2 regions of the Pseudomonas sp. HP_12 genome follow, and region 2 is predicted to be linked to the other one. Evidence: predicted binding sites of a transcription regulator. Region 2 holds the regulator's gene; the other holds the start of a gene.
What was found. Region 2 encodes FliA, which starts transcription of late flagellar genes. Its sites were predicted from a motif close to CTAAAGTTTNNNNNNNNNNNGCCGNTAA; they were not measured.
Positions count from the first base shown of each region.

Region 1 (17,920 bases), on a different contig from region 2:
CCGGCTGCAGCACGTCGCTGCGATAACGCAGCAACCCGCCAAGCGAGCCACCGGTTACCACACTGGAGACATCAACTTCGTTGTTCTGATATTTCAGTTTCAGCGCATACACGCTGGGGTCGCTGTCACTGGGCACGGCGCTCAGGGTATTGGCGGTGGTGCCGGTGACCAGCGGCTGGCCGGTGCCGATGTAAACGTCATAGCTGCCGTTGTTTTCAACGACCTTGGCGCCGACCAGTTCATTGAGCTGACGTACCGCCTCGGTGCGCGAATCGAGCAGCGTGTTGGGCTGACCGCCGGAAGCCTGGGTCTCGGTGATCTGCTTGTTGAGGACGGCAATGGACGACGCCAGTGCATTCACCTGCCCTGTTGCCGTGGTCAGCTGGGTATTGATGCTGGCGTTCTGGTCCTTCATCTGCGCCGAGATGGTGTTGAACTGACCGGCCAGCGCCGATGCACTGGTCAGAAATGTCGTGCGCGCAGCCGTGTCGGTCGGCCCGGACGCCAGGGCGCTCAGGTCAGTGAAAAACTTCGCCAGCACCGTGCTCACGCCGGTCGAGCTGTCGGACAGCATCGAGTCGAGCTTGCTGGCCTGGCTCAGGTACGCGGTGGCGTCGGCGTTGAGCGATGTGCTGGTCTGCAACTGGTTATCGAGGTAGCCGTTGTAGATGCGGCGCACGTCGGACAACGTCGTACCGGTGCCGATGAAACCGACGCCGATGTTCTGCTGAGCCCCGGCGGCGGTCATCACTTGCTGACGCGAGTAGCCCTGCGTGTCGACGTTGGCAGTGTTGTTGCCGATCGTCGTCAATGCTGCGCTGCTGGCGGTGAGTCCCGAAAGCCCGATTGAGATCAGTGACATGGTTCAAACCTTATAAAGTCGTGGAAGAGCCCGAGGCGGATGCGTAGGTCTGGTAACTCTTCATCTGTTTCGCTATCTGAGAAATCTTGCTGGCATAGGACGGGTCGGTTGCGTAGCCGGCCTTCTGCAGCTCTTTCACAAACTGTTCCGGGTTATCGGCGGATTTCAGGGTTTCTTGATAGCGATTGTTGTTCTGCAGGAAGCTCACCAGGTCGTGGAAGCTGCTGGCGTACGAGTCGTAGGCGCGGAAGTCCGCGGTCTCCTTGACCATCTGGCCGTCACGGAACTCGCTGGTGATCGCGCGGGCTTCCGGTCCTTTCCAGCCGCCCTGGGCCTTGATGCCGAACAGGTTGTGGCTGCTGCCGCCGTCGGACTGACGCATGATCGATTTGCCCCAGCCGGTTTCCAGCGCGGCTTGTGCGACGAGCACGCTTGGATCGACGCCGATACGCGCGGCAGCGTCCTTGGCCAGCGGCATCATCGTGGCGACGAAGTCATCACGGTTGGCGAATGCACTCTTGCCCGGCGCCAGCGGTGTCTGCACGCGACTGCGCACATAAGCGTCAGCGTCGGCGGCGTACTGAGGCCCGACGGTCCAGTCGCCATTGCTCTGAGACCCTGCGCTTTTCGCGGCGGCCACGGCATTGGAAACGGCGATGCGGTTCTTCAGTGTGGTAGCGCTGGTGCTCGCGTCCTGGCCGGCGGCGGTGGCGGTGTTCGGGACGATGCCGGCCATGATGCGGTCGCTGAGTTTGCTCGGCAGCGACAGGCGACGGGAATTCAGCGCTGCCACGTCGCTGTGCGCGGTGCCGTCGGTTGCGGCGGGCGCAGTCACCGAACGGGTGGCCCACAGCGGACGCTGAGCGATGTGCGTGGCCAGACCGGTCTGGGCAGGCGCGTCGGCTTTGCCGTCGACCTTTGCCGTGGTCTTGTTGTTGCCGGACACAAGCCCGGTGGCCGGCGCGACTTCAGCGCCCTTGTTTTTCGACAGCTGACGCATGAGCACGTCCTGCAGACCAATGCCGCCACCCTCGCGAGACATGCTCACCGACAGCTGCTGGTCATACATGTCCTGATACTGCCGCGTCGCCGCGGTGTTCATCGGGTTGTCCTTGGCCAGCACTTCGTTGGCCGAACGCATGGCCTTGAGCATCTGGCTGACGAACAGCGACTCGAATTCCTGCGCGACTTTCTTGAGGTTGCCCTCGCTGTCGCGATCACCGGTTTTCATGGCCGTCAGACGATTGAGGTCGGTGTACGCCCCTGAATCACCTGAAGAAACGCCGCCGCTTGGAATGCTCATTCAGTTTGCCTCTTAAATCACGATCAGGTCGGCTTGCAACGCGCCGGCCTGTTTCAGTGCTTCGAGAATCGCCATCAAGTCGCCCGGCGCTGCGCCCACCTGGTTAACCGCGCGGACAATCTCATCCAGCGTGGTGCCCGGACCGAACTTGAACATCGGGTGCATTTCCTGCTGGGCGTTGATCTTCGAACGCGGGACCACGGCGGTCTGGCCGTTGGAGAACGCGCCCGGCTGGCTGACGATCGGGTCTTCGGTGATGGTCACGGTCAGGCTGCCGTGGGTCACGGCTGCCGGCGACACCTTGACGTTCTGGCCGATAACGATAGTGCCGGTCCGCGAGTTGATGATGACTTTGGCGGACGTCTGGCCCGGATCGATTTCCAGGTTTTCCAGCACCGACAGGTAATCAACACGCTGGTTGGGGTCCAGCGGCGCGGTGACTCGCACGGAGCCGCCGTCCAGCGCCTGAGCGACGCCAGGGCCGAGCATGTCGTTGATCTTGTCGACGATGCGCTTCGCGGTGGTGAAGTCGTTGCGATTGAGGTTCAGGGTCAGGGAGTTGCCCTGGTTGAAGCCACTTGGCACGGCACGTTCAACCGATGCACCACCTGGAATGCGACCGGAAGACGGCACGTTGACGGTGATCTTCGAACCGTCGCGGCCTTCGGCATCAAAACCGCCGACCACCAGGTTGCCCTGGGCCACGGCATAGACATTGCCGTCGATACCCTTCATCGGGGTCATCAACAGGGCACCGCCGCGCAGGCTCTTCGAGTTACCAATGGACGATACGGTGATGTCGATCTGCTGACCCGGTTTGGCGAACGGCGGCAGGTCGGCGTATACGGCCACGGCCGCGACGTTTTTCAGCTGCACGGTGCCGGAGCCCGCCGGCACCTTGATGCCGAACTGCGAGAGCATGTTGTTGAAGGTCTGCAGGGTGAACGGCGTCTGGGTGGTCTGGTCACCCGTGCCGTTGAGTCCCACCACCAGACCGTAACCGATCAACTGGTTGGTCCGTACGCCGGAAATGCTGGCGATGTCCTTCAGGCGCTCGGCGTGGGCGCCCAGTGCGGTGGTGAACAGCAGCGCTGCCGCTATCAGTTGCTTGAACGTGATCATGGCTATCCCGCTATCAGAAAGGGAACAACGGGCTGAGGAAGAATCGGTCGAACCAGCCTGGCTGACTGGAATCGGCAAACGCGCCTGTACCGGAATAAGTGATGCGCGCATCGGCGATGCGAGTCGACGACACGGTGTTGTCAGTGGCAATGTCGTCGGCGCGAATCAGGCCGGCGATGCGCACCAGTTCGTCACCGGTGTTCAGGGTCATCCACTTCTCGCCGCGCACCAACAGAATGCCGTTGGGCATGACGTCAGCGACGGTCACGGTGATCGAGCCGGTCAAGCTGTTGCTCTGCGCCGCCTTGCCGTCACCCTTGGTGGCGCGGTCCCCGGTGTATCCGGCGTCCAGGCTGAGGTTGCCGCCACCGACCGGGTTGTTGGTGCTGACGCCTGCGCCAAACAGCGAGGTCAGGCCAAGGCTGGTTTTGCTGGTCTTGCTGATCCCTGAGCTGGCAGCCTTGCTGGCAGCCATCTTCTCGGAAAGCGTGATGGTGATGATGTCGCCGACCCGATAGGCCTTGCGGTCGCCGTACATGTTCTGCTCGAAACCGGCCTGATAAATCGAACCGTTGCTGGCCGCTGAAGGCAGCGGCGTGCGCGGCAACACCGGCGCGTAATAAGGGTCATTGGGTTTGGCCGCAGGCGCAACGCAGCCGGTCAGCAGCGCGATACCGCACACAGGAGCTGCCAACAGGGAAAGCCGCAATACAGAGAGCCGTTTCATGACACTTAAAACCTCGCGGTGTAGCAGGCGTTTTTCAGGCGCCCCTTGGAATTGATCAGGTGTTTCGCAGCAGGACATCAGGCGTTTCAAACAGGGCTTACAGGTTCTGGGTCACGTACTGGAGCATCGAGTCAGCGGTCGAGATCACTTTGGAGTTCATCTCGTAGGCACGCTGGGTGGTGATCATGTTCACCAGCTCTTCAACGGTGCTGACGTTGGAGTTTTCCAGGGTGTTCTGCTTGACCACGCCCAGACCGTTGAGGCCCGGCGTACCGACCTGAGGTGCGCCACTGGAAGCGGTTTCCAGGTACAGGTTGCCGCCCTGGGATTGCAGGCCGGCCGGGTTGATGAAGTCCGCGGTCTGCACGTTACCGATGATCTGTGGCGTGGCGGTGTTGGCCGAGGTGGTGATCGACACGGTGCCGTCTTCGCCGACGGTGAAGGTCTGCGAGTCTTGCGGAACGACGATCGCAGGCTCCAGCGCGTAACCGTTTGCGGTCACGATCTGGCCGTTGCTGTCCAGGTGGAACGTACCGTCGCGGGTGTAGGCCAGGGTGCCGTCAGGCTGACGGATCTGGAAGAAGCCGCGACCGTTGACCGCCATGTCCAGCGGCTGGTTGGTGGTCTGCAGGCTGCCGGCGGTGAAGTTTTTCTGGGTGCCGACGATGCGCACACCGGTACCCAGTTGCAGGCCCGATGGCAGCTCGCTGTCCTGAGTGGACTGGGCGCCTGGCTGACGCTTGATCTGGTAAAGCAGGTCCTGGAATTCCGCACGGTCGCTTTTGAAACCGGTGGTCGAAACGTTGGCCAGGTTGTTGGAAATGGTCGTCAGGTTGGTGTCCTGGGCGGCCAGACCGGTTTTAGCAACATAGAGTGCCGGAAGCATGTTTGAATCTCCTCGAGCGCCTGTTTATCGGCGCAAGCTGTCAGTCATTAGCCCATTTGCAAGACGCGAGCCATCGACTCGTCATCCTGCTCGGCGGTCTTCATCATCTTGATGTGCAGTTCGAATTGGCGGGACAGCGCCAGCACCGCGGTCATCTCGTCGACGGCGTTGACGTTGCTGGCCTGCAGAAACCCGGATTCGACCTGCACGTCAGCATCGGCCTGGGCCGGTCTGCCGCTTTTGGTGTGCATCAGACCGTCGGGGCCTTTTTCCATGGTGGTCTGGTCGCCCTTGACCAGCTTGATGCGGTCGATCTGCGCCATGACCTGCGGGCTCTCGCCCAGCGAGCGAACGCTGATGGTGCCGTCGGCGCCGATCTCGATCTGCTGCTGCGGAGGCACGGCAATCGGCCCGCTGTTGCCCATGACCGGCAAACCATTGCCATCACGCAACACGCCGAGGGCGTCGATGTTCATGCTGGAGGTGCGGGTGTAGGCTTCGCCGCCGTCGGGCGTCTGCACCGCCATCCAGCCGTTGCCTTTGACGGCGACGTCCAGATCGCGACCGGTGTCGACCATCGCACCCTGGCTGAAGTCTGTGCCGGGACGTTCGCTCATGGCGTACGCTCGGGACGGGTTAACTTCGCCGAACACCGGCATTGAGCGCGCCTGTTCGAGGTCGCGCTGAAACCCGTTGGTCGAAACGTTCGCCAGGTTGTTGGCATGGGCCTTTTGGGCGATGGCGTTTTCCGACGCTCCGCTCATGGCCACGTATAGCAACTTGTCCACAGTCTTCCTCCTCCGACAGACGCTTGCCGCCTGTAGCTGTACTGAACAGGTCATAGCAATAATCGAACCAGTTTTTCAGCGATGATACAAAGCGTTGATTCTTCAATGATTCCGGCGGCATTTGGCGGACCGGGATCCGGTTTGGGCCGCCGCGCGACAGCGGACTGCCGGTTTCCTGCAAATCGAAGGCAGAGAGCGCCAGAAAACTCTCCATGGGGTGCGAAACTTGCAGCGTTTTATGAATTGGCTTGAGTCGCTACGGAAAACTGTCATGGGTCTGCGCATCGCCCTGCTCTTTACATTGATTGCCTGCTCGTTTGCCGTGTGGGCGGCGCCGGCGCCCTACTTCCTCTGGCAAGGCGCCCACCGCACCGTCTGCGCCCAGACCAGCCCGGGCAAAGGCTGGACCCGGATCAGCGCCGCGTATGTAAAGTCGGATTGTTCGATTTGAGTTATTTCGTTCCGCCTGTGACGGATTGATCGCCTGACACGCCGCCTTCCCGGCTAAAGCCGGTCCTGCAATGGTCTCGGCGCAAGCGGATATCCCTGCTCGACGCAAGACCTGTAGGAGTGAGCTTGCTCGCGAAGGCGGTTTGCCTGTGATGAATCAACCGTCTGACACGCCGCCTTCCCGGCTGAAGCCGGTCCTGCAATGATCTCGGCACATCCGGATATTCCTGCTCGACGCAAGACCTGTAGGAGCGAGCTTGCTCGCGAAGGCGGTTTAGCTGTGATGAATCAACCGTCTGACACGCCGCCTTCCCGGCTAAAGCCGGTCCCACCTTCGCGTTCACGCTAAATCCCGCATCAAGTCGCGCGTATCAGGGTCTGCATCAGTTCCGCCTCCGTCGAGAGGGTTTTCGAGTTGGCTTGATAGGCCGTCTGCGCCTGGATCAGCTCCACCAGCTCGTTGGTCAACGTGACGTTGGAGCCTTCCAGCGAATGGCCGATGACACTGCCCAAGGTGCCGACACCCGGCGTGTCGTAATTGGCGACGCCGGAGGCCAGGGTTTCGACCCAGCGGGTGTCGCTCACCGGCTGCAGCCCCTGATTGTTGGCGAAGCTGGCGAGCATGACCTGGCCGACATTGCGGTGCAGACCATTGCTGAACCCGATCATCAGCATGCCGCTCTTGTCGATCGTCAGCTGGGTGGCCTGCCCTGCCGTGTGCCCGTCGATGACGATGTTGCTGCTGCCCGTGGCGGCGTTGTGCTGACTGATCTTGTTGAAGTCCATGACAATCCCGTCGGCATTTCCTACCGCGCCGTTCGCACCCCAACGCCCGCCCGGTTTGTTGCCGTCCAGCGGTTTGGCCGGCACCCAGCCTTCGAGGGTCAGGGTGTTGTTGGCAGCGGTCAGCCACTGGCTGCCGATCAGCGATTGCAGCGAGCCACCGGAGTCGAACAGCATGCTTGCCGTCGTCGGTGCCGTACTGCTCGGGTCCTGCGGGTTACGCCCGTCGATCAGCGTGTGCATCTTCCAGCTGTTGCTGCCGTCTTTGACAAAATACTGGGTCATCTCGTGACGCATGCCGAGGCTGTCGAACACGCCGTAGGTGGACGCCTTGGTGTAGGTGGTGATGTCCGCCGGATTGAAGGTCGGGACGGGCCGCGGCATGAGCGGATCGGCCGGGTCGAGCACGGGCAGGCCACCGTCCAGCAGCGGCAGTGAGATCGGGCCGGGCGCAGGCGCGGGGCTTACGGTCCAGCTGCCGTTGACGTTGATCGCCGGACGCCACTTCTGCAGGGACAACTCGGTGTCGGAAATCATCTTCACCGCCGCCGTCGAACCTGTGACCGACAGCCTCCCCGCCGCAGACACCTGCAAACCGATTTCCAGCGGCGCGGTGCTGGTGGGGTCCAGCGGATTGACGCCGTCGATGAGAATGTAAGACGTCCAGTTGTCGTCTTCAGTCTTGACGAAGTACTGCTTGAGTTCGTGATCCTGTGGCGGAACGCCGGCGTCCTGAATCAGCCGCCCCGTTACCCGCGTGTAGGTGGTCGGGTCGCCAGGGTCGAAACGCGGGATGGCGCCGAGTGACGGCGACGCCGCGTTGAGGTTCAGGGTCTGCTCCATCTTGCCGGTGGCCTTGGGTGACATGTCGGCAGTGTCGATCTTCAGGTCCGTGCGAACGCCGCTGATCACCTCCCCCGCGTCTGTCACCCCATAGCCCTGCAAGCGGCTGCCGTGGGAGTCCACGACGAAATTCTGTGCATCCTTGATGAAGGCCCCTGACCGGCCGTAACTGATGGAACCGGCGTCACTCATGACAAAGAAACCGTTGCCCTGAATGCGCATATCAAGCGCCCTGCCCTCGCTGGTGATGACGCCGCCGGGCGCAAAGTTCTGCGAAACGTTGGCCACCTGCACCCCATCACCCGAGGCCGTCCGGCTGCCGCCGAGCATGGATGAGGAATAGACCGCCGAGAACTCGGCGCGTGAGGATTTGAAACCGGACGTGTGGACGTTGGCAATGTTGTTGCCGGCCACTTCCATGCGCTTGTGCGCCGCGTGCAACCCTGAAACCGCTGTGTTGAATGACATGAACACTCCCTGCGCCGTTGTTCAACGACACGCTCGTCAATGCATCGAGATCGCGGGCAAAGGAATGCAATCGAACGGACCGCTTGAGTGGCGTCGCTCAATGGCATTTATTTGTCAGCGAACTTGATTTTCGCAAAGACGAAAGTAGGAAGTTTCCAGTTCTAGAGTGGGACGGCTCTCGATATTTCAGTCAAACCAAAGGCATAAAAAAAGCCCCTCAGAGAGGGGCTTCAGCGAGCGTATCCAGGGACCTTTATCAGGTCATCTGAATGATCGTCTGCATGATGGTGCTTTGCGTCGAAATGGTCTTGGCGTTCGCCTGGTAGTTGCTTTGCGCCTTGATCAGGTTGACCAGTTCACCGGTCAGGTCGACGTTGGATTCTTCCAGCGCCTGCCCGGTCAAGTAACCCAGCGTACCCGACTGTGGAGCGCCCGTGACCGGGATGCCCGACGAGGCCGATTCGCGCCAGTTGGTGCCGCCCGCGGGTGCCAGCCCCTGAACGTTGGCGAAGTTGGTCAACGACACCTGACCGATCACCTTGGACTGACCGTTGGTGTAAGTCGCGAACATGTTGCCGGTGGCGTCGATGTTCATCGCTGTGATCTGGCCGGTGGCGTAACCGTCCTGGGTCTTGGTGATTGCACCCGAGACCGCGTTGGTCTGGGTGGTCGCCAGCATATTGAGCTTGATCCCGCCCGCGTTGGCGGACGCGCCGTTGCTTGACCAGGTGGTGGTGCTGCCGACGGTGGTCTTGGCGGCCGGTACCCAGTTGTTGATCGAGAAGACGCCGTCAGTACCTACGCTCACGTTTGGCGAATTGGTGGTATCAGGGGCGCCGGTGCCGCTGGTGATCAAGCCACCCGACGAATCGAAGGTCACTGCGGTCGCGTCAGCAGTAGTGGAGTTTGGATCGCTGATGCTGCGGCCATCGACCAGGCTGTACATCGTCCAGGTATTGGTGCCCGTCTTCGAAAAATACTGGTCGAGGGTGTGTTCGTTACCCTGACTGTCGTACAGCGGCGTGCTGTAGGTGGTGGTGTAGCTGTTGGTGTCGGACGGCGAGAACGTCGCAACCGTCGGAACCGTCGACGAGGAGTTCAGGTTGGAAGCGACAGTGATCAAGCTGGTGCTTTTCGGCGCCAGGTTCGACGAATCGACACGCAGGTTGCTCAGCACGCCGGTGGAGACATTGCCCTGACCGTCAACGCTGTAGCCCTGCAGGTTATTGCCCGCTTCGTTGATGATGTAGCCGGCGGAGTCGGTGTGAAATGCGCCGGCACGGGTGTACAGCTTTTCGCCGTTGTTGCTCAGCATGAAGAAGCCGTTGCCGTTGATCGCCAGGTCCAGGCTGCGGCCGGTACCGGTGTTCAGCGTGCCTTGGGTGAACTGCTGCGAAACCGCGGCGGTGGTGACGCCGCTGCCGGTGTTGGTGCCGCCGGAGGTGCCGCGAATCGATTGGGCGTACTGGTCAGCAAATTCCGCACGGGAAGATTTGAAACCGGTGGTCGCGACGTTGGCAATGTTGTTGCCGGTGACGTCGAGACTTTTGTTTGCGGCGTAGAGCCCACTAAGACCAACATTGAAAGACATGATTAACTCCTGCGCCGTCTAGTCGGCTCTAAATTCCGATTTGCTTGATTTTTGACAGTGCCACCTGGGTGCCGCCGGCAAGGTTCAACGTCATGTCAGAGCCCGTTGTGCCCATGGTCACGCTGCTCACTGTCGCCGGCAGATAGGTGCTCAGATTAGTAGCGGTGCCGTCCAGCTTGCCGTTGGCGACGAAGCTGTAATTGCCCGCTGCCACCGCTGCGCCGCTGTCGTCCAGGCCATCCCAGCTAAAGGATGTGGTGCCAGCGGCCTGAGTGCCGAGGTCGATGGTGCGCACGACGTTGGTACCGGTGCTGTCGTAGATCTTCACCGTGGTGTCGGCGCTGGACGATGGCAGCACCACCGAACCGGTCATGGCCTTGCTGGTGTCGACGTAGGTCGAACCTGCGTCCACGGTCACCGAACGGCCGACCAGCGACGAGGCCTGCAACGCCTGGGACGACTGATACATGGTGCTGATCGAGTCGACCGAGGTGCTCAGGTTCTGCATGGTTTCCAGGCTGCTGAACTGAGCCAGCTGGGCCACGAACTCGCTGTTGTCCTGAGGATCGAGCGGGTTCTGGTTCTGCATTTGCGTGACCAGCAATTGCAGGAATGAATCCTTACCCAGCGAACTTGAGCCGGTGAGGCTGCTGGTGTCGGTGCTGGATTTGGTGCTGGTGCCTGTGGTTCCGGGGGTCGTGCTTTGCAGCCCTTTGAGGAACGTCGAGGTAGCGTCTGTGCTTGAGACCGTCATGGATTTCGCCCTTTATCACTGACCCAGGGTCAGGACCTTCTGCATCATTGTTTTCGCGGTGTTCATGATTTCCGCGTTGGTCTGGAACGAACGGCTGGCCGAGATCATGTCGGCCATCTCGTTGACGACGTTGACGTTCGGGTAATACACGTAGCCGTTCTTGTCGGCTGACGGGTGATTTGGCTCGTAACGTGCTTCGAGGTTGGAGGCGTCTTCGACGATGCCGGAAACCTGTACGCCGGTGCCGGCCTGGCCCTGGTCTTCGAACAGCGAGGCGCTGCCGCCGGATTCCTGGCCCTGGAAGACCGTGGCGAACACCGGATGGCGGGCGCGGTAGGTCTTGTCCATGCTGGAGGACACGGTTTCGGCGTTGGCGATGTTACTGGCCACGGTGTTGAGGCGGGTGTTCTGGGCACTCATGCCGCTACCGGCAATATTGAAAACACTGGATAGGGACATGGATTACTCTCCGCGCAGGGCTGCAACCAGCCCTTTGAATTTGCTGTTGAGCAAGGTGAAGCTGGCCTGAAAACCGATGGCGTTTTCGGCGTAGTTGGCGTTTTCGACCTGAGAGTCGACGGTGTTCTGATCGAGCGACGGCTGCGACGGAGTGCGGTAGAGCAGGCTGGCTTCGCCATCGCTCATGCCTTCAGCTTCGATGTGACGGCTGTTGGTCATGTCGAGGGCGAAGTGGCCGTTGTTGCTTTTGTCGCTTTGGGCGGCCAGGACTTTGGAGAAGTCGAGGTCACGCGCCTTGTAGTTGGGGGTGTCGGCGTTGGTGATGTTGTTGGCCAGCACTTCAGCACGCTGGGCGCGGAAGTTGAGCGCTTTTTCGTGGATGCCGAGGGCGTTTTCAAAACTGATGCTCATGTCGGGACCTTTGAGGGCTGACCAGATGTACGTGCAGGAGTTATAGCAAGGTGCGTGCCACTTGCTGGAAGTGCCGTTTTTCGCGGGCTGCAGGGGTGTTGGTGCAGGGGGATGACAGAAAAGCGGCAAGGGATTTCCGCTCGATGGGAGGAAAGCGGCAAGAGCAGTGCCGTTTTTTTGCCGTATCGTGCTTCCGCGTGGAAGATCAAGATCAAGGGCGTCTGCCTGGGGGCAGACGTTTCGCCTTCGGCGAGTTACTTGGAAAAGCACCCCAAGTAACCAAGGGTGCTTGCTCCTGGTTAGGTCCCTCCTCCGTCGGGATACCCTCACTCCGACGACGCTCCGTGGGCCCGCGCCGAACGGACATCCATGTCCTAGCGGCGCTTTCGCGGCATCCATGCCGCTCGGCCCACTCCGCGTCGTCTGCGTTCGGCCTGCACCCAAGTCGCGATTGGCGGTGTCTGGACTTTTTGTGTACGAAGATCAAAAGCAAAAGCAGATCAATGGCTTCCCGTCTGAAGCCAGTCCTACGGACTGCATGCGCTGCTGTTAGTGGGACCGGCTTTAGCCGGGAAGAGGCCAGTGCAGGCGCTTGCTATTTTGCTGATCAGACACCCTACCTGTGGGAGCGAGCTTGCTCGCGAATGCCGTTGCCGTTGCCGTTGCCGTTGCCGTGCTTTTGATCTTCATACGCGAACGGTCCGGTCACCGCCGAACGCGACTTGGGTGCAGGCTGAACGCAGGTCTCGCGGAGTGGGCCGAGCCGCATGGATGCGGCGAGAGCGCCGTCAGGGCATGGATGCCCGTTCGGCGCGGGCCCACGGAGCGAGACCGGAGTGAAGGAACCCTGACGAAGGAAGGGCCCAACCAGGAGCACAAAGCCCTTGGTTACTTGGGGCTTTATCAAGTAACTCGCCGGAGGCGAAATATCTGCCGTGAGGCAGATGCCCTACCAGCGCCAACACTAAACAAAATACCCCGCCTAAGCGGGGTTCTCATCACATCAAAAGCGCAGCCAATCACTTGGCCTGATAAATAATCCCGGGGCTGCACTGCACCATCTGATAGTGATCGGGCAACCCGTTCAACGCCTCCGACGCCCCCAGGAACAAATACCCCCCCGGCTTCAAGGTCGAATGAATACGCAGCAAAATATCCTTCTTCACCTCCGCCGAAAAATAAATCAGCACGTTGCGACAGAACACGATATCGAACTTGCCCAACGCCGCATAACTGTCCAACAGATTGAACGAACGAAACTCCACACGGCTCTTGATCGGCGCCTTCACCGTCCAGCGCCCTGGCGTCTTCTGATCGAAGAAACGCTGCAGACGGTCCGGCGACAACCCTCGGCCGATGGCCAGGCTGTCGTACTCACCCGTCTTGCAATTGTTCAACATCAGACCCGACAAATCCGTCGCCACAATCTGCGCGCCCGACTTCAACTGCCCCGGGTTGCTGCGCTCGAACTCATCGATCGTCATCGACAGCGAATACGGTTCCTGACCCGACGAGCACGCCGCCGACCAGATGCGCAAACGCTGGTTGGGGCTGGCCTTGATCGCCTCGGGCAAGACCTTGTTCTTCATCACCTCGAAGGGGTACGTGTCGCGAAACCACAACGTCTCGTTGGTGGTCATCGCATCCACCACCTGCTCACGCAAACCACTGCGCGGCTGAGTCTGGATCCGCTGGATCAGCTCGCCCAACGATTTGATGGACTGCTGCTCCATCAACTTGTTGAGGCGGCTGGAAACCAGGTACTGCTTATTTTCACCCAGCAAAATGCCACAGGCTTTTTCCAGGAATACCCGGAACTGATCAAAATCCAAATTACCTGTAGACATGCCGCCTCTCAAATCATGTGAACAGCAAGGAGGAAAACCCCTCCTCAGCTGATATCTGCCGCCTTGATACGATCTACCACCCTCGCCGCCAGATCGTCTGGCCGGAACTTGGCCAGGAAATCATCCGCGCCGACCTTCTTGACCATCGCCTGGTTGAACACGCCGGACAACGACGTATGCAACACGATGTGCAACTTCTGCATGCGCGGGTCGCTGCGAATCTCCGCAGTGAGGGTATAGCCATCCATCTCCGGCATTTCAATGTCGGAAATCATCATCAGGAATTCTTCTTCCGGCTTCTTGCCTTCATCCACCAGTTTGCGCAGGAAATCGAGTGCCTGACGACCGTCATTCAACGCCGTGACTTCCACGCCGACGGTTTGCAGGCAACGCGTCACCTGTTTGCGCGCCACCGAGGAGTCATCGACCGTCAGCACGCGCAGCGACAGCGCCTTGTGCTGAACCTCCGCCGAGACCACGCCGACCGAGATGTTCTCGGAGACCGGCGCCACTTCGGCGAGGATCTTCTCGACATCGATGATTTCCACCAGCTGGTTGTCCAGACGCGTCACTGCCGTGAGGTAGTGGTCGCGACCGGTGCCCTTGGGTGGCGGATGAATGTCTTCCCAGTTCATGTTGACGATGCGTTCCACCGCATGCACCAGGAAGCCCTGAATCTTGGTGTTGTACTCTGTGATGATCACGAATGAATTGGTAATGTCAGCCAGCGGCTTGCCACCGGTCGCCAACGCCAGATCGAGGATCGGGATAGTCCCGCCACGAATATTTGCCACACCGCGCACAATCGGACTGGATTTGGGCATATGGGTAAGTTTCGGGCATTGAAGCACCTCTTTTACCTTGAACACGTTGATCCCATACAACTGCTTGCCGTCCAACCGGAACAACAACAGTTCAAGGCGGTTCTGCCCGACCAGTTGAGTGCGCTGGTTTACTGAATCCATCACACCAGCCATGCACCACACCTCCCAAAACGACCAATTGCGCTACCGGAACGGTAAGCGGCACGGGCCTTGCTATTTACTCATCATGAACACACAAACGACAGTATCCCGACGCCCGGCACCCGCAACCCGCAGCTTTGTCTGCGTGCTGGTCGCGCTGTGTCTGTTGTGTGCCGCCAGCCTGAGCCGGGCGGACAACATGACCCTGCCTGAAACACTTATCGGCGTGACCCAGGGCTTTCTTGAATTCACAGTTGAAGACTACATGGCGACCAACCAAACCGCCGGCCGCTACGAAATTGAAGTCAAGCAGTTGGACCCGCGTCTGCGCATGCCGCTGTGCGACAAGGATTTGACAGCCTCACTGGAAAGCCCGGCCCAGCCCATCGGCCGCGTCACCGTGAAGATACGCTGCGAAGGCACGTCCCCGTGGACGGTGTTTGTGCCGGCCCAGGTACACCTTTACCGCAATGTGGTCACGGCCGTGCGGCCCATGAAGCGCGACGCAATCGTGAGTGAAAACGATGTGGCGCTGCGCGAACGCGACGTCAGCCTGCTGGGGCAAGGCTTCCTGGATTCAGTCGATCAGGCAGTCGGGCAAAAAGTTGTCCGACCAACGGTCATCGACCAGATCCTGACGCCCGTCCACCTCGATCAGCCGCAAATGGTCCATAAGGGCGACCAGGTGGTGATCAGTGCGCGCAGCGGTTCAATGAGCGTGCGCATGCCGGGCGAAGCCTTGTCCGACGGCGGTTTCAACGAGCAAATACGCGTGAAGAACCTCAACTCCCAACGGGTGATCAAGGCCAATATCGTTGCGCCCGGGCAAGTCGAGGTCGCTATGTAACTGACATGTGAAGGTAAGACCTCTGGCGCTGCGCTTGCGCTTTTCCTACACTCGGAACCCCTGTGCTCCGTGCGAAGTCCATTCGAGACTGTTTTCGCACGGGCCCTAAAGTTATTCCGGGTCTGGCCGAAACCAAGGCAAGCGTCCTAGAACCCAGAGGTTTTTCAATCATGGTCATCGACTTCAATCGTTTGAACAGCTCCACTACCGTTGGCGGTACAACACGTACTGCCAGCACCAAGGAAGCCAGCAAAACCGAAGCTACGGCAGCGGTCAGCGGCACCTCGAGCGTGCCCGGTAGCGGTGAGGCAGTACATTTGAGCAGCGAAGCTCAACAGTTGCAGAAGATCAGTGATTCGTTGCGTGATCAGCCTGTCGTCAACAGCGCCCGTGTGGCTGAGTTGAAGCAGGCGGTCGCCGACGGCAGCTATAAGGTCGACAGCAATCGTGTTGCAAGCAAACTGCTTAACTTCGAAGCCCAGCGCTAGCCCCAGGTCTGCGCAGGGGCTTCTGGACGCTTAAACACCAGGGCATGCGATGCAAGACACTACATTGCTTCAACTGATCACGGACGACATTGCGCCAACCCGGCATCTGCTGGATATCCTGAAGGCTGAGTCAGTGGCGCTTCACGGGCGCAATATGGTCGAGATGGAACACATCCTGGCGCAGAAACAGGCGCTGGTGATCGTGCTCGAGCAGCATGGACGCCGACGTACCCAGCTGATGACCAGCCTGGGTCTGCCCGCCAATCGAGCGGGACTCGAAGAAGTGGCGAAACATTCGTCAGTGGGTGAAGCCTTGTTGACCGCAGGCGATGAACTCAGCGCGCTGATGAGTGAATGCCAGGCGGCCAACGAACAGAACGGCAGCCTCATCCAGCTCCAGCAACTCACCACGGCACAGCAGTTGAGGATTCTCAACGGCGGCGACACGCCCACGCTGTACGACAGTCGCGGTTCGACGTCGGGCAAGGCCAGGCCGCGTCCGCTCAGCCAGGCGTAAGTTCTTGTATCAAGGTGCGCACTGTGGTGGCAATATGCCGCACGCTGCACGCTGCCGTTATTTGCCTGGAGATGGATAGACCGTGAATGCCTCAAGCGCGGACGATGTTCCGCAGCCCCCGAAGGTACTGACCACCCCGTTGGAAATCGCCGCCAATCTGCGGCTGCTGATGGAAAGTCATGACCCGTTGATCATCACGTTTCACGAACGCACCCAGCGTTTTCAGAGTTACGTGATCGACGTCGACCGTGACACCAACCAGGTCATTTTCGACGAGATGATCCCCCGAGATGGCGAGCGTTTCCTTGCCAGCGGTGAGCCCTTCCGGGTCGAAGGTTTTCACGACGGTGTGCGCATCGCCTGGGAAAGCAAAGCCCAGCTGACCGTAATCGAAGAGCCGCGCAGCTATCGCGGCCCTCTCCCTGAAGAAGTCGTCTATCACCAGCGCCGTAACGCGTTTCGCGCGGCCCTGAAGCTGGCTTCCCTGATTGATGTCGAGATTGGCGGCGACCGGCTCAAATTCCCGTTGCGCGGCAAACTGCTGGATGTCTCCGCTACCGGGTGCAAGCTGCGCTTTGAGGGCGATATCTCCGAGCGCATGCAACTGGGCCAGGTCTATGAGCGCTTCATCGCCTCCCTGCCCTTCGGCAACATGACCACGCCGGTCGAACTGCGCTATCTGCACTTCGAAGAAAGGATCAACACCACGTTCGCCGGTGTGCGCTTCCACAACATGAGTGGATTGGTGCAGCGTCAGGTCGAGCGTTTCGTGTATCAGCTGCAGCGCGAAGCGCGACGCTTCGACAAAGACGACGATTTCTGATCGTTTGTGATGACCGGCTGGCGCGTTTCAGGGCGTGCTGGCCGGTTGCCGACATCCGCTGCTATCACCCGCCCCAGAACGCGCACACCAAATAGCGCTTCCTGATCCAATCCCGCAACGCCCCCCCGCCCCGCTCCAACCCACGCCTGTTCGATCAAAATGCGAACCTCATCACGCCCGCGTGTAGGACTCTTCACCGCGCCAAAGTAGGACGCGTCTTGAAATAACCTGTACCACTTTCAAGCCCCTGACCCTGTGTTAATTTCGCGGCTCAAACGCAGCGGAGCATGGACGCTCGCTGCGGCCACATCTCAGGGAAGTTTTGTCATGCGCCCCATCATCGTTCTCAACGACCCCACCCTCAAAGGCGGTCGAGTCATTCAAGGCTCGCCCTCCACGTTCCTGCACGGTCTCGAAGTCGCCCGCCACGGCGACGGCGTGCTCTGCTTTCACGGCCCCTGTGCAATCGCCGAAGGGGATGAAACCTGCCTCGTCGATGACCGACCCATTGCCCGCGACGGGGATCGCCTGCTGTGCGGCGACGCCCTCATCGCGACCCACGATGACTGCTGCATCCTGTAGGGGTCGTCATGAAATATTCCTTTTTGAAACGGCTGCTCGGCAAACCTGTGCAGCTGCCACCCCCTGCCGTCCCGCGGCAGTACGTGGCACCACCGCGCAGCATGTACGACCGGATTTCCGAAAAGCGCCTGGCACAGGAAGCCGCCCAGCGCCTGCTGGACCGGGCCAAACCCCGAGGTGATTTCTGCTCGCAGAGCGTCAGCGTCGAGGACGTCTGGCTTCGATTGCCCGGGCACTCCCTGGACCAGCAGTTACCTGTCCAGGACATCCCCAGGCACGCGAACGCGCTGAGCCACGATTCAAGGCTGATGGCTGCCGATGGCTCGCGCCGACTGTTACGGCGGATCGAGATCGACGCGATTCCTCTGCCCTCGATCGACCCGCTCGCCCGCGCCATGGAACTG
Region 1 covers NZ_JBTOQG010000012.1:50,412-68,331, forward strand. The annotation lists gene flgK (flagellar hook-associated protein FlgK) at 1-862, opposite strand, end outside; gene flgJ (flagellar assembly peptidoglycan hydrolase FlgJ) at 873-2,165, opposite strand; gene ACYASU_RS10230 (flagellar basal body P-ring protein FlgI) at 2,178-3,287, opposite strand; gene flgH (flagellar basal body L-ring protein FlgH) at 3,301-4,014, opposite strand; gene flgG (flagellar basal-body rod protein FlgG) at 4,112-4,900, opposite strand; gene ACYASU_RS10245 (flagellar basal body rod protein FlgF) at 4,948-5,688, opposite strand; gene ACYASU_RS10250 (hypothetical protein) at 5,960-6,139, shown strand; gene ACYASU_RS10255 (flagellar hook protein FlgE) at 6,496-8,232, opposite strand; gene flgE (flagellar hook protein FlgE) at 8,489-9,823, opposite strand; gene ACYASU_RS10265 (flagellar hook assembly protein FlgD) at 9,852-10,577, opposite strand; gene flgC (flagellar basal body rod protein FlgC) at 10,593-11,036, opposite strand; gene flgB (flagellar basal body rod protein FlgB) at 11,040-11,447, opposite strand; gene cheR (protein-glutamate O-methyltransferase CheR) at 12,467-13,294, opposite strand; gene ACYASU_RS10285 (chemotaxis protein CheV) at 13,339-14,271, opposite strand; gene flgA (flagellar basal body P-ring formation chaperone FlgA) at 14,345-15,106, shown strand; gene flgM (flagellar biosynthesis anti-sigma factor FlgM) at 15,277-15,594, shown strand; gene ACYASU_RS10300 (flagella synthesis protein FlgN) at 15,644-16,111, shown strand; gene ACYASU_RS10305 (flagellar brake protein) at 16,194-16,934, shown strand; gene ACYASU_RS10310 (PAAR domain-containing protein) at 17,262-17,516, shown strand; gene ACYASU_RS10315 (hypothetical protein) at 17,525-17,920, shown strand, end outside.
Region 1: the regulator FliA is predicted to act here: its motif matches at 15,212-15,239, upstream of flgM (flagellar biosynthesis anti-sigma factor FlgM).

Region 2 (13,728 bases):
ACCGCCGCCGCGATCATGGTGACCCGTGCTTCCGGTTCGGAAGAAATGGGCAAGCTGGTCGGTCGGCAGATGTTTGCCTCCCACAAGGCGCTCGCCGTATCCGCCGGCATCATGATCGTCATGGGCCTGGTCCCGGGCATGCCGCACTTCTCCTTCATCAGCCTCGGTCTGGTGGCTGCCGGCGGCGCCTACCTGCTGTGGAAGAAAGAGAACCAGGTCAAGCTGGCTGCCGTGCAAGAGGTCAAGCGTCAGCAAGAGCTGCTGCCATCGCCGACCCGCGCGCAGGAATCCAAGGAACTGGGCTGGGACGACGTGACCCCGATCGACATGATTGGCCTGGAAGTCGGCTACCGCCTGATTCCGCTGGTGGACCGCAACCAGGGTGGTCAATTGCTGGCGCGTATCAAGGGCGTGCGCAAGAAGCTCTCCCAGGAGCTGGGCTTTCTCATGCCTACCGTGCACATCCGCGACAACCTCGACCTGGCGCCCAGCGCCTATCGCCTGACCCTGATGGGCGTGACCCTGGCCGAAGCCGAGATCTACCCGGACCGCGAACTGGCGATCAACCCCGGTCAGGTGTTTGGCAGCCTCAACGGCATCACTGCCAAAGACCCGGCGTTTGGCCTGGAGGCCGTGTGGATCGAAATCAGCCAGCGTGCCCAGGCGCAATCCCTCGGTTACACCGTGGTGGACGCCAGCACCGTGGTGGCGACTCACTTGAACCAGATTCTCTACAAGCACTCTCATGAATTGATCGGCCACGAGGAAGTCCAGCAATTGATGACCCTGCTGGCCAAGGGATCGCCAAAACTGGCGGAAGAACTGGTCCCGGGCGTGCTGTCGCTGTCGGCCCTGCTGAAGGTGCTGCAGGCGCTGCTTGCCGAACAGGTGCCGGTTCGCGATATCCGCTCCATCGCCGAAGCCATCGCCAACAACGCTGCGCGTAGTCAAGATACTGCCGCGCTGGTGGCTGCCGTACGGGTCGGATTGTCCCGCGCAATCGTCCAAAGCATTGTCGGCATTGAGCCGGAGCTGCCTGTGATCACCCTTGAGCCAAGGTTGGAACAGATATTGCTAAATAGTCTGCAGAAGGCAGGTCAGGGTCAGGAAGAAGGCGTTCTCCTCGAACCGAGCATGGCTGAGAAACTTCAGCGCTCGTTGATCGAAGCGGCGCAGCGTCAGGAGATGCAGGGGCAGCCGGTTATTTTGTTGGTCGCAGGTCCGGTTCGCGCCATGTTGTCCCGCTTTGGACGGTTGGCTGTACCGAATATGCATGTTTTGGCTTACCAGGAAATTCCTGACAATAAGCAAGTCACCATCGTAGCGACTGTCGGGCCTAACGGCTGAGGTAGTGAGTCATGCAAGTTAAGCGTTTTTTCGCCGCCGATATGCGACAAGCCATGAAACTGGTTCGCGATGAGCTGGGCGCTGAAGCCGCCATCATCGGCAACCGGCGGATCGCTGGCGGCGTGGAACTGACCGCCGCCCTGGACTACAAGCTGTCTGCGCTGGCCCCGCGTGTACCGAACATCGAACTCGAAGACGAGCTGCGCAAGACTCAGTCGCTCATCGTCACTGCTCAGGCTGAGCTGACCCACCGCAGCGAGCTGGACACTGTCGCCAACCGTCAGTTGTTCGCCGGCCTTGCGATGGATGACAGCAAGCAGATCGAACCGACGCTGGAAGAACCGTTTCGCCCGTCCGTCCACGCCGCAGTGGCCGCCGAACGCGCCGAGCGCAACGCCGAGCCGGGCGTTGGCGACCGCGCCTACGAAGCGATGCGTTCCGAATTGAACGGCCTGCGCGAACTGCTGGAAGTCCAGCTAGGCTCGCTGGCCTGGAACCAGCTGCGAGACGGCCGTCCGCAACAGGCCAATCTGTGGCGCCGTCTGCAACGGGTTGGCCTTTCCGGCCCGCTGTCCCGCGACTTGCTGGCGATGGTCCCGGACTCCAACGATCAGGCTCACACCTGGCGCATGCTGCTGGCCCATCTGGCCCGCATGATTGCCACGCCGGACGTCGAGCCACTGGAAGAGGGCGGTGTGATTGCCATGGTCGGTCCTGCCGGCATGGGCAAAACCACCACGCTGGCTAAACTGGCGGCCCGATATGTGTTGAAATACGGCGCGCAAAATATCGCGCTGGTGAGCATGGACAGTTTCCGCATTGGCGCTCAGGAGCAACTGAAAACCCTGGGCCGGATCCTCAATGTACCGGTCACCCACGTCGACCCGGGCCAGTCCCTGGCACAGGCGCTGGAGCCGCTGTTGCGCAAGCGCGTGGTGTTGATCGACACCGCCGGCCTGCAAGCCAGCGATCCGGCCCTGCGTCTGCAACTGGAAACCCTCGCCGGGCGTGGCATCAAGGCGCGCAACTACCTGGTGCTGGCGACAACCAGCCAGAAGCAGGTGCTGTCAGCGGCTTATCACAGTTACAAACGTTGCGGCCTGGCCGGGTGCATCCTGACCAAGCTCGACGAAACGGCCAGCCTGGGCGAAGTGCTCAGCCTGGCCGTGACACACGAACTGCCTGTGGCCTATCTCACCGATGGCCCACGGATACCGGATGATCTGCATTTGCCGCGTCGGCACCAATTGGTGAGCCGGGCTGTCAGCGTGCAGATGCAGGAGGAGCCGAGCGAGGAAGCGATGGCGGATATGTTTGCGGATCTTTATCACAGCACCGGCAAGCGCGCGGGCTAGGTGAAGAAAATGACAGTGGAATTTTCCTGCATCGATGGTCTGCCAGGCATTGTTCAGACACTGAACGTGCAGCCCGACATGTGGCTTAGGTCTAAGCAAGACAAGGTAAACAATTAACATGGGCAGCATGCATCCCGTACAGGTTATCGCGGTGACCGGTGGCAAAGGTGGCGTAGGCAAGACCAACGTTTCAGTGAATCTTTCACTGGCACTGGCCGAGCTGGGACGTCGCGTCATGCTGCTGGACGCCGATCTGGGTCTGGCCAACGTCGACGTATTGTTGGGTCTGACCCCCAAACGCACCCTGGCTGATGTCATCGAAGGGCGGTGCGAGCTGCGCGATGTCTTGCTGCAAGGCCCGGGCGGTGTACGCATCGTGCCGGCGGCATCGGGCACCCAGAGCATGGTCCACCTGACCCCGGCGCAGCATGCCGGGCTGATTCAGGCGTTCAGTGACATTGGCGACAACCTCGATGTGCTGGTCATCGATACCGCCGCCGGCATCGGCGAATCGGTGGTGAGCTTCGTCCGCGCGGCCCAGGAAGTGCTGCTGGTGGTGTGCGACGAACCCACATCGATCACCGACGCCTATGCCCTGATCAAACTGCTCAACCGCGATTACGGCATGAACCGCTTCCGCGTCCTGGCCAACATGGCCCAGAGCCCGCAGGAAGGGCGCAACCTCTTCGCCAAGCTGACCAAAGTCACCGACCGTTTTCTCGACGTGGCCCTGCAGTATGTGGGCGCCGTGCCGTACGACGAATGCGTACGCAAGGCCGTGCAGAAACAGCGCGCCGTGTACGAAGCGTTTCCGCGTTCCAAATGTGCCCTGGCGTTCAAGGCCATCGCGCAGAAAGTCGACACCTGGCCGCTCCCGGCGAACCCGCGCGGCCACCTGGAATTTTTCGTAGAACGCCTCGTGCATCAAACCAGCGCAGGGCCCGTCTCATGACAGCAAGTGGCTATCGCATGTACAGCAAATCGTCCAAAGACTCCCAGTATGAGCTGATCGAGCGTTATGCCCCGCTGGTCAAACGAATCGCCTACCACTTGCTGGCGCGTCTGCCGGCCAGCGTGCAGGTCGAGGATTTGATCCAGGCGGGCATGATTGGCTTGCTCGAAGTCTCGACCAAATACGACTCCACGAAAGGGGCCAGCTTCGAGACGTACGCGGGTATTCGTATCCGTGGTGCGATGCTCGACGAAGTGCGCAAGGGGGACTGGGCGCCGCGTTCGGTCCACCGCAACACGCGCATGGTCAGTGACGCGATTCGTGCAATCGAAGCAAAAACCGGCCGTGACGCTAAAGATCACGAGGTTGCTGCCGAACTTGAAATGAGTCTCGACGATTACTACGGGATTTTGAACGATACCCTGGGCAGCCGCCTGTTCAGCTTCGACGATCTGTTGCAGGACGGCGAACACGAAGGGCTGCACGAGGACGGCGCGAGCCAGTCCCTCGAACCGTCGCGGGATCTGGAAGACGAGCGCTTTCAGGCTGCGCTGGCCGAGGCCATTGCCAACTTGCCCGAACGTGAACGCCTGGTGTTGTCGCTGTACTACGACGAAGAGCTGAACCTCAAGGAAATCGGTGAGGTCCTGGGGGTCAGCGAGTCGCGGGTCAGCCAGCTGCACAGTCAATGCGCGGCGCGGTTGCGCGGTCGTCTTGGCGAGTGGCGCGCACGTTCGTGAATCAGGCGCAGGCCGTGAGGCCTGCGTGTTGCGTGTAAGACCGGCTGTGCAAGACGTGAGCGGGAAGCAAATGAGACACGGCAGGAGTCGGTCGAACCGGGTCGTAGATGATCCGGTTTCGCTGCGCTTGTTCCGGTCGATTCCACCCCCTCTTGATGTTCGGCACAGCCGGTATTGATTGAACGCGCGTTCAGGTGCTGAACGCGTTAAAGACTGCTTGGAGGTCGAATTGGACAAGAACATGAAAATCCTCATCGTTGATGACTTCTCAACGATGCGGCGGATCATAAAAAACCTGTTGCGTGACCTTGGGTTCACCAACACGGCCGAAGCAGATGACGGACTCACCGCATTGCCGATGCTGCAAAGCGGCGCTTTTGACTTCCTCGTCACTGACTGGAACATGCCGGGCATGTCCGGCATCGACCTGTTGCGTCAGGTGCGTGCCGACGAGCGTCTGCGCAGCCTGCCGGTGCTGATGGTCACTGCCGAAGCCAAGCGCGAGCAGATCATCGAAGCCGCTCAGGCCGGTGTGAACGGCTACGTGGTGAAGCCGTTCACCGCGCAAGTGCTCAAAGAAAAAATCGAAAAGATATTCGAGCGCGTCAATAGCTGATGTCCGCTGCGAGGGCGCTATGGATTCCAAAGATTCGACAATGGGTGACTTTGAGTCAACTCTGAAGAAACACGCACAAGAGCTGGTCGCGAGCCTTGAAAAAGGCAAGTTCGGCGATGCCGTGCAACTGATCCATGAGCTTAACCAGACCCGCGACCGCGGCCTGTATCAGGAAGTCGGCAAACTGACGCGCGAGCTGCACAGCGCGATCGTCAACTTCCAGATCGACCCGAACATGCCGCAGGCCGAGGAGGTCTCCCAGATCACCGACGCCACCGAGCGGCTGTCGTACGTCGTCAGGCTGACTGAAAACGCGGCGAACCGGACCATGGATCTGGTAGAGCTGAGCACGCCGTTGATGCACGGGCTCACTGAAGACGCCAAGTCGTTGAGCGCCGATTGGGGACGCTTCATGCGCCGCGAGATCAGCGCCGAAGAGTTTCGTGATCTGGCCCGCCGCGTCGATGTGTTCCTGACCCGCAGCGAGAAGGAGACCACCGAGGTCTCTGCGCACTTGAACGACATTCTGCTGGCTCAGGATTACCAGGACCTCACCGGTCAGGTGATCAAGCGCGTGACCACGCTGGTCACGGAAGTCGAGCGCAATCTGCTCAAGCTGGTGCTCATGGCGAGCCAGGTGGACCGCTTCGCGGGCATCGAGCACGACCAGGAAATGTTCCGTCAGCAAAAAGAACAAGAAAAACTTCACTCCAAGGGTGAAGGTCCGCAGATTCATGCCGATAAACGTGAAGACGTTGTATCCGGACAGGATGATGTTGACGATCTGCTATCCAGCCTCGGATTCTGATTCGGTCATTCTGTCTCGGACTTCAGGTTTTCTGTGAAAGTGGCTGCTGGACCCGCGCGCCAATGCTTCGACGAAAGCAATGCGCGCAGGCCGTCAGTGCAGCCTCCGGATCGGTTTGACGGTTAATTTTAGGAGCACCCCCCAATGAGCTTCGGCGCCGATGAAGAAATCCTTCAGGATTTTCTGGTAGAGGCCGGCGAGATTCTCGAGCTGTTGTCAGAGCAGTTGGTCGAGCTGGAAAGCCGGCCTGACGATGCGGACCTGCTCAATGCAATTTTTCGCGGTTTTCACACTGTAAAAGGGGGCGCCGGCTTCCTCCAGCTCAACGAGCTGGTTGAATGCTGTCACATCGCCGAGAACGTGTTCGACATCCTGCGCAAGGGTGAACGTCGCGTCGACTCGGAGCTCATGGACGTGGTGCTCGAAGCACTCGACACCGTCAACAGCATGTTCGGTCAGGTGCGCGAGCGCTCTGCCGTCACCCCGGCCACGCCTGAATTGCTGGCCGCACTGGCACGCCTGGCCGAGCCTGCCTCGGCAGAAGAAATCGCTGCGGCACCGGTGGTGGTTGAAGAGCCGGTCGCTGAAGCGCCGTCCGAAGACATTACCGATCTGGAATTCGAACAGCTCCTGGATTCGCTGAACGCCGTCAAGGCGCAAGCGGCAGGTGCGCCTGCACCGGCTCCGTCTGCGCCTGTCGCCCCGGCACCCGTTGCAGCAGCGCCGGCGGCAGCGGCTCCCGCTGCGCCGGCTGGCACTGCGGCCAGCGATGAAATCACTGACGCCGAATTCGAATCACTCCTCGATCAGCTGCATGGCAAAGGCCAGTTCGCCGTTGATGCGGTGCAACCGCCAGCGGCTGTGACGCCGTCTGCCGCACCGGCCAGTGACGAAATCACTGACGACGAATTCGAGTCGCTGCTGGATCAGTTGCACGGCAAAGGCTCGTTCTCGCCGGACGCCGTCGGCGCTGCGGCTCCTGGCGCTGCGGCACCTGCTGCCGCTGCACCTGCCGCTCCGGTTGCGCCCTCCGCTGCGTCGAAAGCCGCTGCGTCGGACGAGATCACCGACAACGAATTCGAAGACCTGCTGGATCAGTTGCACGGCAAAGGCAAGTTCGAACCTGCCGTGGCTGCCGGTGCAGCTGCAGCGCCGGCCGCAGCGGCACCGACCAAGAAGCCCGAGCCCGCCAAAGCCGAACCGGCCAAAGCGACGCCTGCTGCTGCAGCGCCGGCCAAAGCTGCACCGGCTGCTGCACCGGCACCAGCTCGCGCTGCTGCTCCGGCGCCTAGCGAAAAACCGCCGTCTGAAGCGGAAACCACCGTGCGCGTCGACACCGCGCGGCTGGATGAAATCATGAACATGGTCGGCGAACTGGTGCTGGTGCGTAACCGCCTGGTCCGCCTGGGTGCCAACAGCGCCGATGAAGCCATGTCCAAGGCCGTGTCCAACCTGGACGTGGTCACCGCTGACCTGCAGACCGCGGTCATGAAGACCCGCATGCAGCCGATCAAGAAAGTGTTCGGTCGCTTCCCGCGACTGGTTCGCGATCTGGCGCGTCAGTTGAAGAAAGAAATCAGCCTTGAACTGGTGGGTGAAGAAACCGACCTGGACAAGAACCTCGTCGAGGCCCTGGCCGACCCGCTCGTCCACTTGGTGCGTAACGCGGTCGATCACGGTATCGAGTCGCCGGAAGAGCGCGAGGCGTCGGGCAAGTCCCGGAACGGTCGTGTGATTCTGGCCGCCGAACAGGAAGGCGATCACATCCTGCTGTCGATTTCCGATGACGGCAAAGGCATGGACCCTGCGGTCCTGCGTGCCATCGCGGTCAAGCGTGGCGTGATGGACAAGGATGCAGCGGATCGCCTCAGCGACACCGACTGCTACAACCTGATCTTCGCGCCGGGCTTCTCGACCAAGACCGAGATTTCCGATGTGTCCGGGCGTGGCGTGGGCATGGACGTGGTGAAAACCAAGATCGCCCAGCTCAACGGCTCTATCAGCATCAATTCCACCAAAGGCCTGGGCTCGAAGATCATCATCAAGGTGCCGCTGACCCTGGCGATCATGCCGACGCTGATGGTCATGCTGGGCAACCAGGCCTTCGCGTTCCCGCTGGTCAACGTCAACGAGATCTTCCACCTGGACCTGTCGACCACCAACGTCGTCGACGGTCAGGAAGTGGTGATCGTGCGCGACAAGGCGCTGCCGTTGTTCTACCTCAAGCGCTGGCTGATCAGCTCGGCGGCTCACGAGGAGCAGCGCGAAGGCCACGTGGTGATTCTGTCGGTAGGCACGCAACGCATCGGATTCGTGGTGGATCAGTTGGTCGGCCAGGAAGAAGTGGTGATCAAGCCGCTGGGCAAAATGCTGCAAGGCACGCCAGGCATGTCGGGCGCGACCATCACCGGTGACGGCCGTATCGCACTGATTCTCGATGTCCCGAGCATGCTCAAGCGCTATGCGGCCCGACGGATTGGTTAAGCAGGATCGGCTTCGGTAGGGCGGCTTTCGATTTTTGGTGGGACCGGCTTCAGCCGGGAATAGGGCGGCGAAAACACTGTGGATTTTCGGTGTGACACTCGACGCCTTCCCGGCTAAAGCCGGTCCTACAAACAGACCCGGTCTCGTTTTAAGCGCGAAAACCGGTCCCACTGGCCTGTCTCGTTTTGCCAATGTGACCCAAGCTACGTGATTCAGGGCGTGCGGCCCCTCAGGGTGACGCGCGCTCTTTGGAGTGTTTATGGCAGTCAAGGTTCTCGTCGTGGACGATTCGGGTTTTTTCCGACGTCGTGTCTCGGAAATTCTCTCTTCGGATCCCACGATCCAGGTGGTCGGTACCGCCACCGATGGCAAGGAAGCCATTGACCAAGCCCTGGCCCTCAAGCCCGACGTGATCACCATGGACTACGAAATGCCGATGATGGATGGCATTACCGCGGTCCGTCACATCATGCAGCGTTGCCCGACCCCGGTGTTGATGTTCTCCTCCCTGACCCACGAAGGCGCCCGAGTCACACTCGATGCGCTGGACGCCGGGGCGGTGGATTTCCTGCCCAAGAATTTCGAAGACATCTCGCGCAACCCCGAGAAGGTCAAACAGATGTTATGCGAGAAAGTGCACAGCATCTCGCGCAGCAATCGTCGTTTCAGCGGTTACGGCAGCACGCCTTCTGCCACCTCGGCGCCCGCGCCGTCTGCTGCGCCCGCTGCACCGCGCAGCACGGCTGCCGAAGCGCGACCATCGCGTCCGGCGCCAGCCCCTGCGCCTGCGCGTTCAGCCGCGCCGGCGTCGCAGCAGCCTGCAGCGGCGTCCCATCACCACGCGCCGACGTCGGCTGCGCCCAAGCGCAAAGCCTACAAACTGGTGGCGATCGGCACGTCTACCGGCGGTCCGGTGGCCTTGCAGCGCGTACTGACCCAACTGCCGGCCAACTTTCCGGCGCCCATCGTGCTGATCCAGCACATGCCGGCCGCGTTCACCAAAGCCTTCGCCGAGCGCCTCGACAAGCTGTGCCGCATCAGCGTCAAGGAAGCCGAGGACGGTGACATCCTGCGCCCCGGTCTGGCACTGCTGGCCCCGGGCGGCAAACAGATGATGGTCGATGGTCGCGGCGCGGTTAAAATCCTGCCGGGCGATGAACGCCTGAACTACAAGCCCTGCGTCGACATCACCTTTGGCTCGGCGGCAAAATCCTACAGCGACAAAGTCCTCGCGGTCGTCCTCACCGGGATGGGCGCCGACGGCCGTGAAGGCGCGCGTCTGCTCAAGCAGAGCGGCAGCCAGATCTGGGCTCAGGACGAAGCCAGCTGCGTGATCTACGGCATGCCCATGGCGATCGTCAAAGCCGAACTGGCCGACGCCATTTACAGCCTCGACGACATCGGGCGCCACCTGGTGGAGGCCTGCAGCTGATGGATGTCTTGACGCTCATAGGGATCATTCTGGCGTTCGTCGCGATCATCGGCGGCAACTTCCTCGAAGGCGGGCACCTGGGCGCCTTGCTCAACGGCCCGGCCGCGCTGATCGTGCTCGGTGGTACGCTGGCGGCCTGCCTGCTGCAGACGCCCATGAGCGCGTTCAAGCGGGCGATGCAGATCTTCATCTGGATTCTGTTTCCACCACGCATTGATCTGGCCGGCGGCATTGATCGCGTCGTGTCCTGGAGCCTCACCGCGCGCAAAGAGGGCTTGCTCGGCCTCGAAGCCGTGGCGGATTCGGAGCCCGATGCCTATTCGCGCAAAGGCCTTCAGCTGCTGGTCGACGGCGCTGAACCGGCGGCCATTCGCGGCATTCTGGAAGTGGATTTCATCACCCAGGAAAGCCGCGACATTCAGGCCGCAAAGGTCTACGAAAGCATGGGCGGTTACGCGCCAACGGTCGGCATCATCGGTGCCGTCATGGGCCTGATCCATGTGATGGGCAACCTGGCCGATCCCAATCAACTGGGCAGCGGCATCGCCGTGGCGTTCGTCGCGACCATTTATGGCGTTGCCTCTGCCAACCTGATTCTTCTGCCGGTGGCCAACAAGCTCAAGGCCGTGGCGATCCGCCAATCGCGCTACCGGGAGATGCTCCTCGAAGGCCTGCTATCGATTGCCGAAGGCGAGAACCCGCGCTCGATCGAACTGAAGCTGCAAGGCTTCATGGAGTGATGGACTGATGGCCCGCCGACGTCGCCAGGAAGAGCATGAAAACCACGAACGCTGGCTGGTGTCCTACGCGGACTTCATCACCTTGCTGTTCGCTTTCTTCGTGGTCATGTATTCCATCTCGTCGCTGAACGAAGGCAAATACAAAGTGCTGTCCGAGGCGCTGGTCGGGGTGTTCAACGAGCCCGAGCGCAGCGTCAAACCGATCCCCATCGGCGAGCAGAAGCCGCAGACCGTGCGACCCGCCGATCCGCTGGTTCAGGACAGCGAGCAGACCGACGCCGCGCTGGGCCAGGCTGCAGACGACCCGCTCAAATCCATTGCCGATGACGTCAACGCGGCGTTCGGCGACCTGATCGCTTCCAAACAGATGACTGTGCGCGGCAATGAGCTGTGGATCGAGATCGAACTCAATTCCAGCCTGCTGTTCGGCAGCGGCGACGCGATGCCGAGCAACCAGGCGTTTGACCTGATCGACAAGGTTGCGAAGATCATCAAGCCGTTCGACAACCCCGTACACGTCGAAGGCTTCACCGACAACCAGCCGATCAACACCGGGCAGTTCCCAACCAACTGGGAGCTGTCGTCGGCGCGCTCGTCGAGCATCGTGCGCATGCTGGCCATGGACGGGATCAACCCGGCGCGGCTGGCCTCGGTCGGCTACGGCGAGTTCCAGCCGCTGACCTCGAATGCCACCGCCGATGGCCGCGCGCGCAACCGCCGCGTGGTGCTGGTGATCTCGCGCAACCTGGACGTGCGCCGCAGCCTCACCGGCTCGGGCACTACGGCCAACGCAAAACCCGATGCGGCGCTGCGTCGTGCTGGCACACAAACTGCACCGGTCCCGGCCAAGCCGCCGCAAGGCGTCAAATCTTCGTCATCTGCCCCTTAAACCCGGTCGTCGCTTTGGTCGGGGGGAAAACGAGTACATGAGAGTCTGGGCAGTAGCCAATCAGAAAGGCGGGGTCGGCAAGACCACCACCTCCATCGCTTTAGCCGGCTTGCTGGCAGAGGCGGGCAAGCGCGTGGTCGTGGTGGACCTCGATCCCCACGGCTCGATGACCAGCTATTTCGGGCAAGATCCCGATACGCTGGAGCACAGCAGCTTCGACCTGTTCCTCAACAAGGGCGTGGTGCCGGACGGTTTGCCGGGCCAACTGCTGCTGCCCACCAGTGACAAACGCATTTCCCTGCTGCCGTCGAGCACCGCGCTGGCCACCCTTGAGCGCCAGTCGCCGGGGCAGAGCGGGCTGGGGCTGGTGATTGCCAGGAGTCTGGCGCAGCTGTGGCAGGACTTTGATTACGCGATCATCGACAGCCCGCCGTTGCTCGGCGTGTTGATGGTCAACGCGCTGGCGGCCAGCCAGCAACTGGCGATCCCGGTGCAGACCGAATTCCTCGCGGTGAAGGGCCTGGAGCGCATGGTCAACACGCTGGCGATGATCAACCGCTCGCGCAAGGTGCCGCTGCCGTACACCATCGTGCCGACGCTGTTCGACCGTCGCACCCAGGCGTCGATGAGCACCCTCAAGCTGCTGCGCGACAGTTACCCGGAGCACGTCTGGAATGCGTTCATTCCGGTGGACACCCGGTTGCGGGACGCCAGCCGCGCCGGTGTGACCCCCTCGCAGTTCGACAACAAGAGCCGTGGCGTGCTGGCTTACCGCGCGTTGCTCAAGCACATGCTCACCGAACAGCTTGTCGGGCAGGTCGCCTAGTGTCCGCTGATCATTATTTGCCGAGCGGCGCGCCTGCACGCTCAAGTCCATCGGCTATGCAGCCGATAGCTGTATCAGGCGGCAATCGCATCACTACTTTTCGGGCTCCCGTATGAACCGCCCCCTGGACATCGCTTCACGACCACAACTGGCGCTGCAGAACTACCTGGACGCGTTGCTGCATGACGCGACCGAGGAGCTGGAGGTCGTCGAGTCCGTCGATGAATTTCAAGCGGCCGTTCTCGAAGAGCAGGCCCACGACGCACGCATGCGTTCTGCCGTTGCCGCAGCGGTGGCTGCTGCGCTGCCCCCTGCGTTGCCGGCGTCGCAGCCTGCTCCCGTGAGCCGGCCTGCGCCGGTCTCGCTCGCCTATACGGCTCAGCCTGAACCGGCCGCCGCGCGGGTTATGGAACGTCCGGTCGATATGCCACCGGTGATTCTGCCGCCCGCCATCGTGCCGGTGATCGAGCCGGTCGTTGAAGCGCCTGTGGTTGAGGCTCTGGTGGTGGAAGAACCGCCAACGGCGCTGGTCGAGCCGGTGGTTGACGTGCATCTGTCTGCCCAGCGCACACCGACGCCGCCGCCCACTGGCGATGAACGCCCGGCCTGGGCGGCCGAGCCGTTCGAATGTCTGTTGTTCGACGTCGCCGGTCTGACCCTCGCGGTGCCGCTGGTGTGCCTGGGTTCGATTTATCCGCTGGCGGGTCATGACTTGACGCCGCTGTTCGGTCAGCCGGACTGGTTTCTCGGGATTCTGCCGAGCCAGGCGGGCAACCTGAAGGTGCTCGACACGGCGCGCTGGATCATGCCGGACCGGTACCGCGACGATTTCCGTCAGGGCCTGCAATACGTTATTTCGGTTCAGGGCTATGAATGGGGGCTGGCGGTGCATCAGGTCAGCCGCTCGTTGCGCCTGGACCCCAATGAAATCAAATGGCGCACCCATCGTGGTCAGCGACCCTGGCTTGCCGGGACGGTGATCGAGCACATGTGTGCGCTGCTGGACGTTTCCGAGCTGGCCGAGCTGATTGCCAGTGGCGCGGTCAAGCAGATGAAGACGCATCAATAAAACATCATCAGATCAACACAGGCCGGCGTACGAAACGTCGACCGCACGGCACAACACGCAAGGGGTTAGGGGTATGAAGAAGTCGTCAGCACAGGGTTCCGAAGATCCGATTCTGCAATGGGTCACCTTCCGCCTGGACAACGAGTCGTATGGCATCAACGTGATGCAGGTTCAGGAAGTGCTGCGCTACACCGAGATCGCTCCGGTCCCGGGCGCGCCAAGCTACGTGCTGGGGATCATCAACCTGCGCGGTAACGTCGTCACTGTCATCGACACCCGTCAGCGCTTTGGTCTGCCGCCGGTTGAAGTCAGCGACAACACGCGTATCGTGATCATCGAGGCCGACAAGCAAGTGGTCGGGATCCTGGTCGATAGCGTGGCTGAAGTGGTTTACCTGCGTCAGTCGGAAGTCGAAACCGCGCCGAACGTGGGCAACGACGAATCCGCCAAGTTCATCCAGGGCGTCTGCA
Region 2 covers NZ_JBTOQG010000005.1:1,028-14,755, forward strand. The annotation lists gene flhA (flagellar biosynthesis protein FlhA) at 1-1,347, shown strand, start outside; gene flhF (flagellar biosynthesis protein FlhF) at 1,359-2,702, shown strand; gene fleN (flagellar synthesis regulator FleN) at 2,821-3,654, shown strand; gene fliA (RNA polymerase sigma factor FliA) at 3,651-4,394, shown strand; gene ACYASU_RS05405 (chemotaxis response regulator CheY) at 4,636-5,010, shown strand; gene ACYASU_RS05410 (protein phosphatase CheZ) at 5,030-5,818, shown strand; gene ACYASU_RS05415 (chemotaxis protein CheA) at 5,963-8,302, shown strand; gene ACYASU_RS05420 (protein-glutamate methylesterase/protein-glutamine glutaminase) at 8,562-9,734, shown strand; gene ACYASU_RS05425 (flagellar motor protein) at 9,734-10,474, shown strand; gene motD (flagellar motor protein MotD) at 10,482-11,363, shown strand; gene ACYASU_RS05435 (ParA family protein) at 11,401-12,189, shown strand; gene ACYASU_RS05440 (CheW domain-containing protein) at 12,302-13,258, shown strand; gene ACYASU_RS05445 (chemotaxis protein CheW) at 13,332-13,728, shown strand, end outside.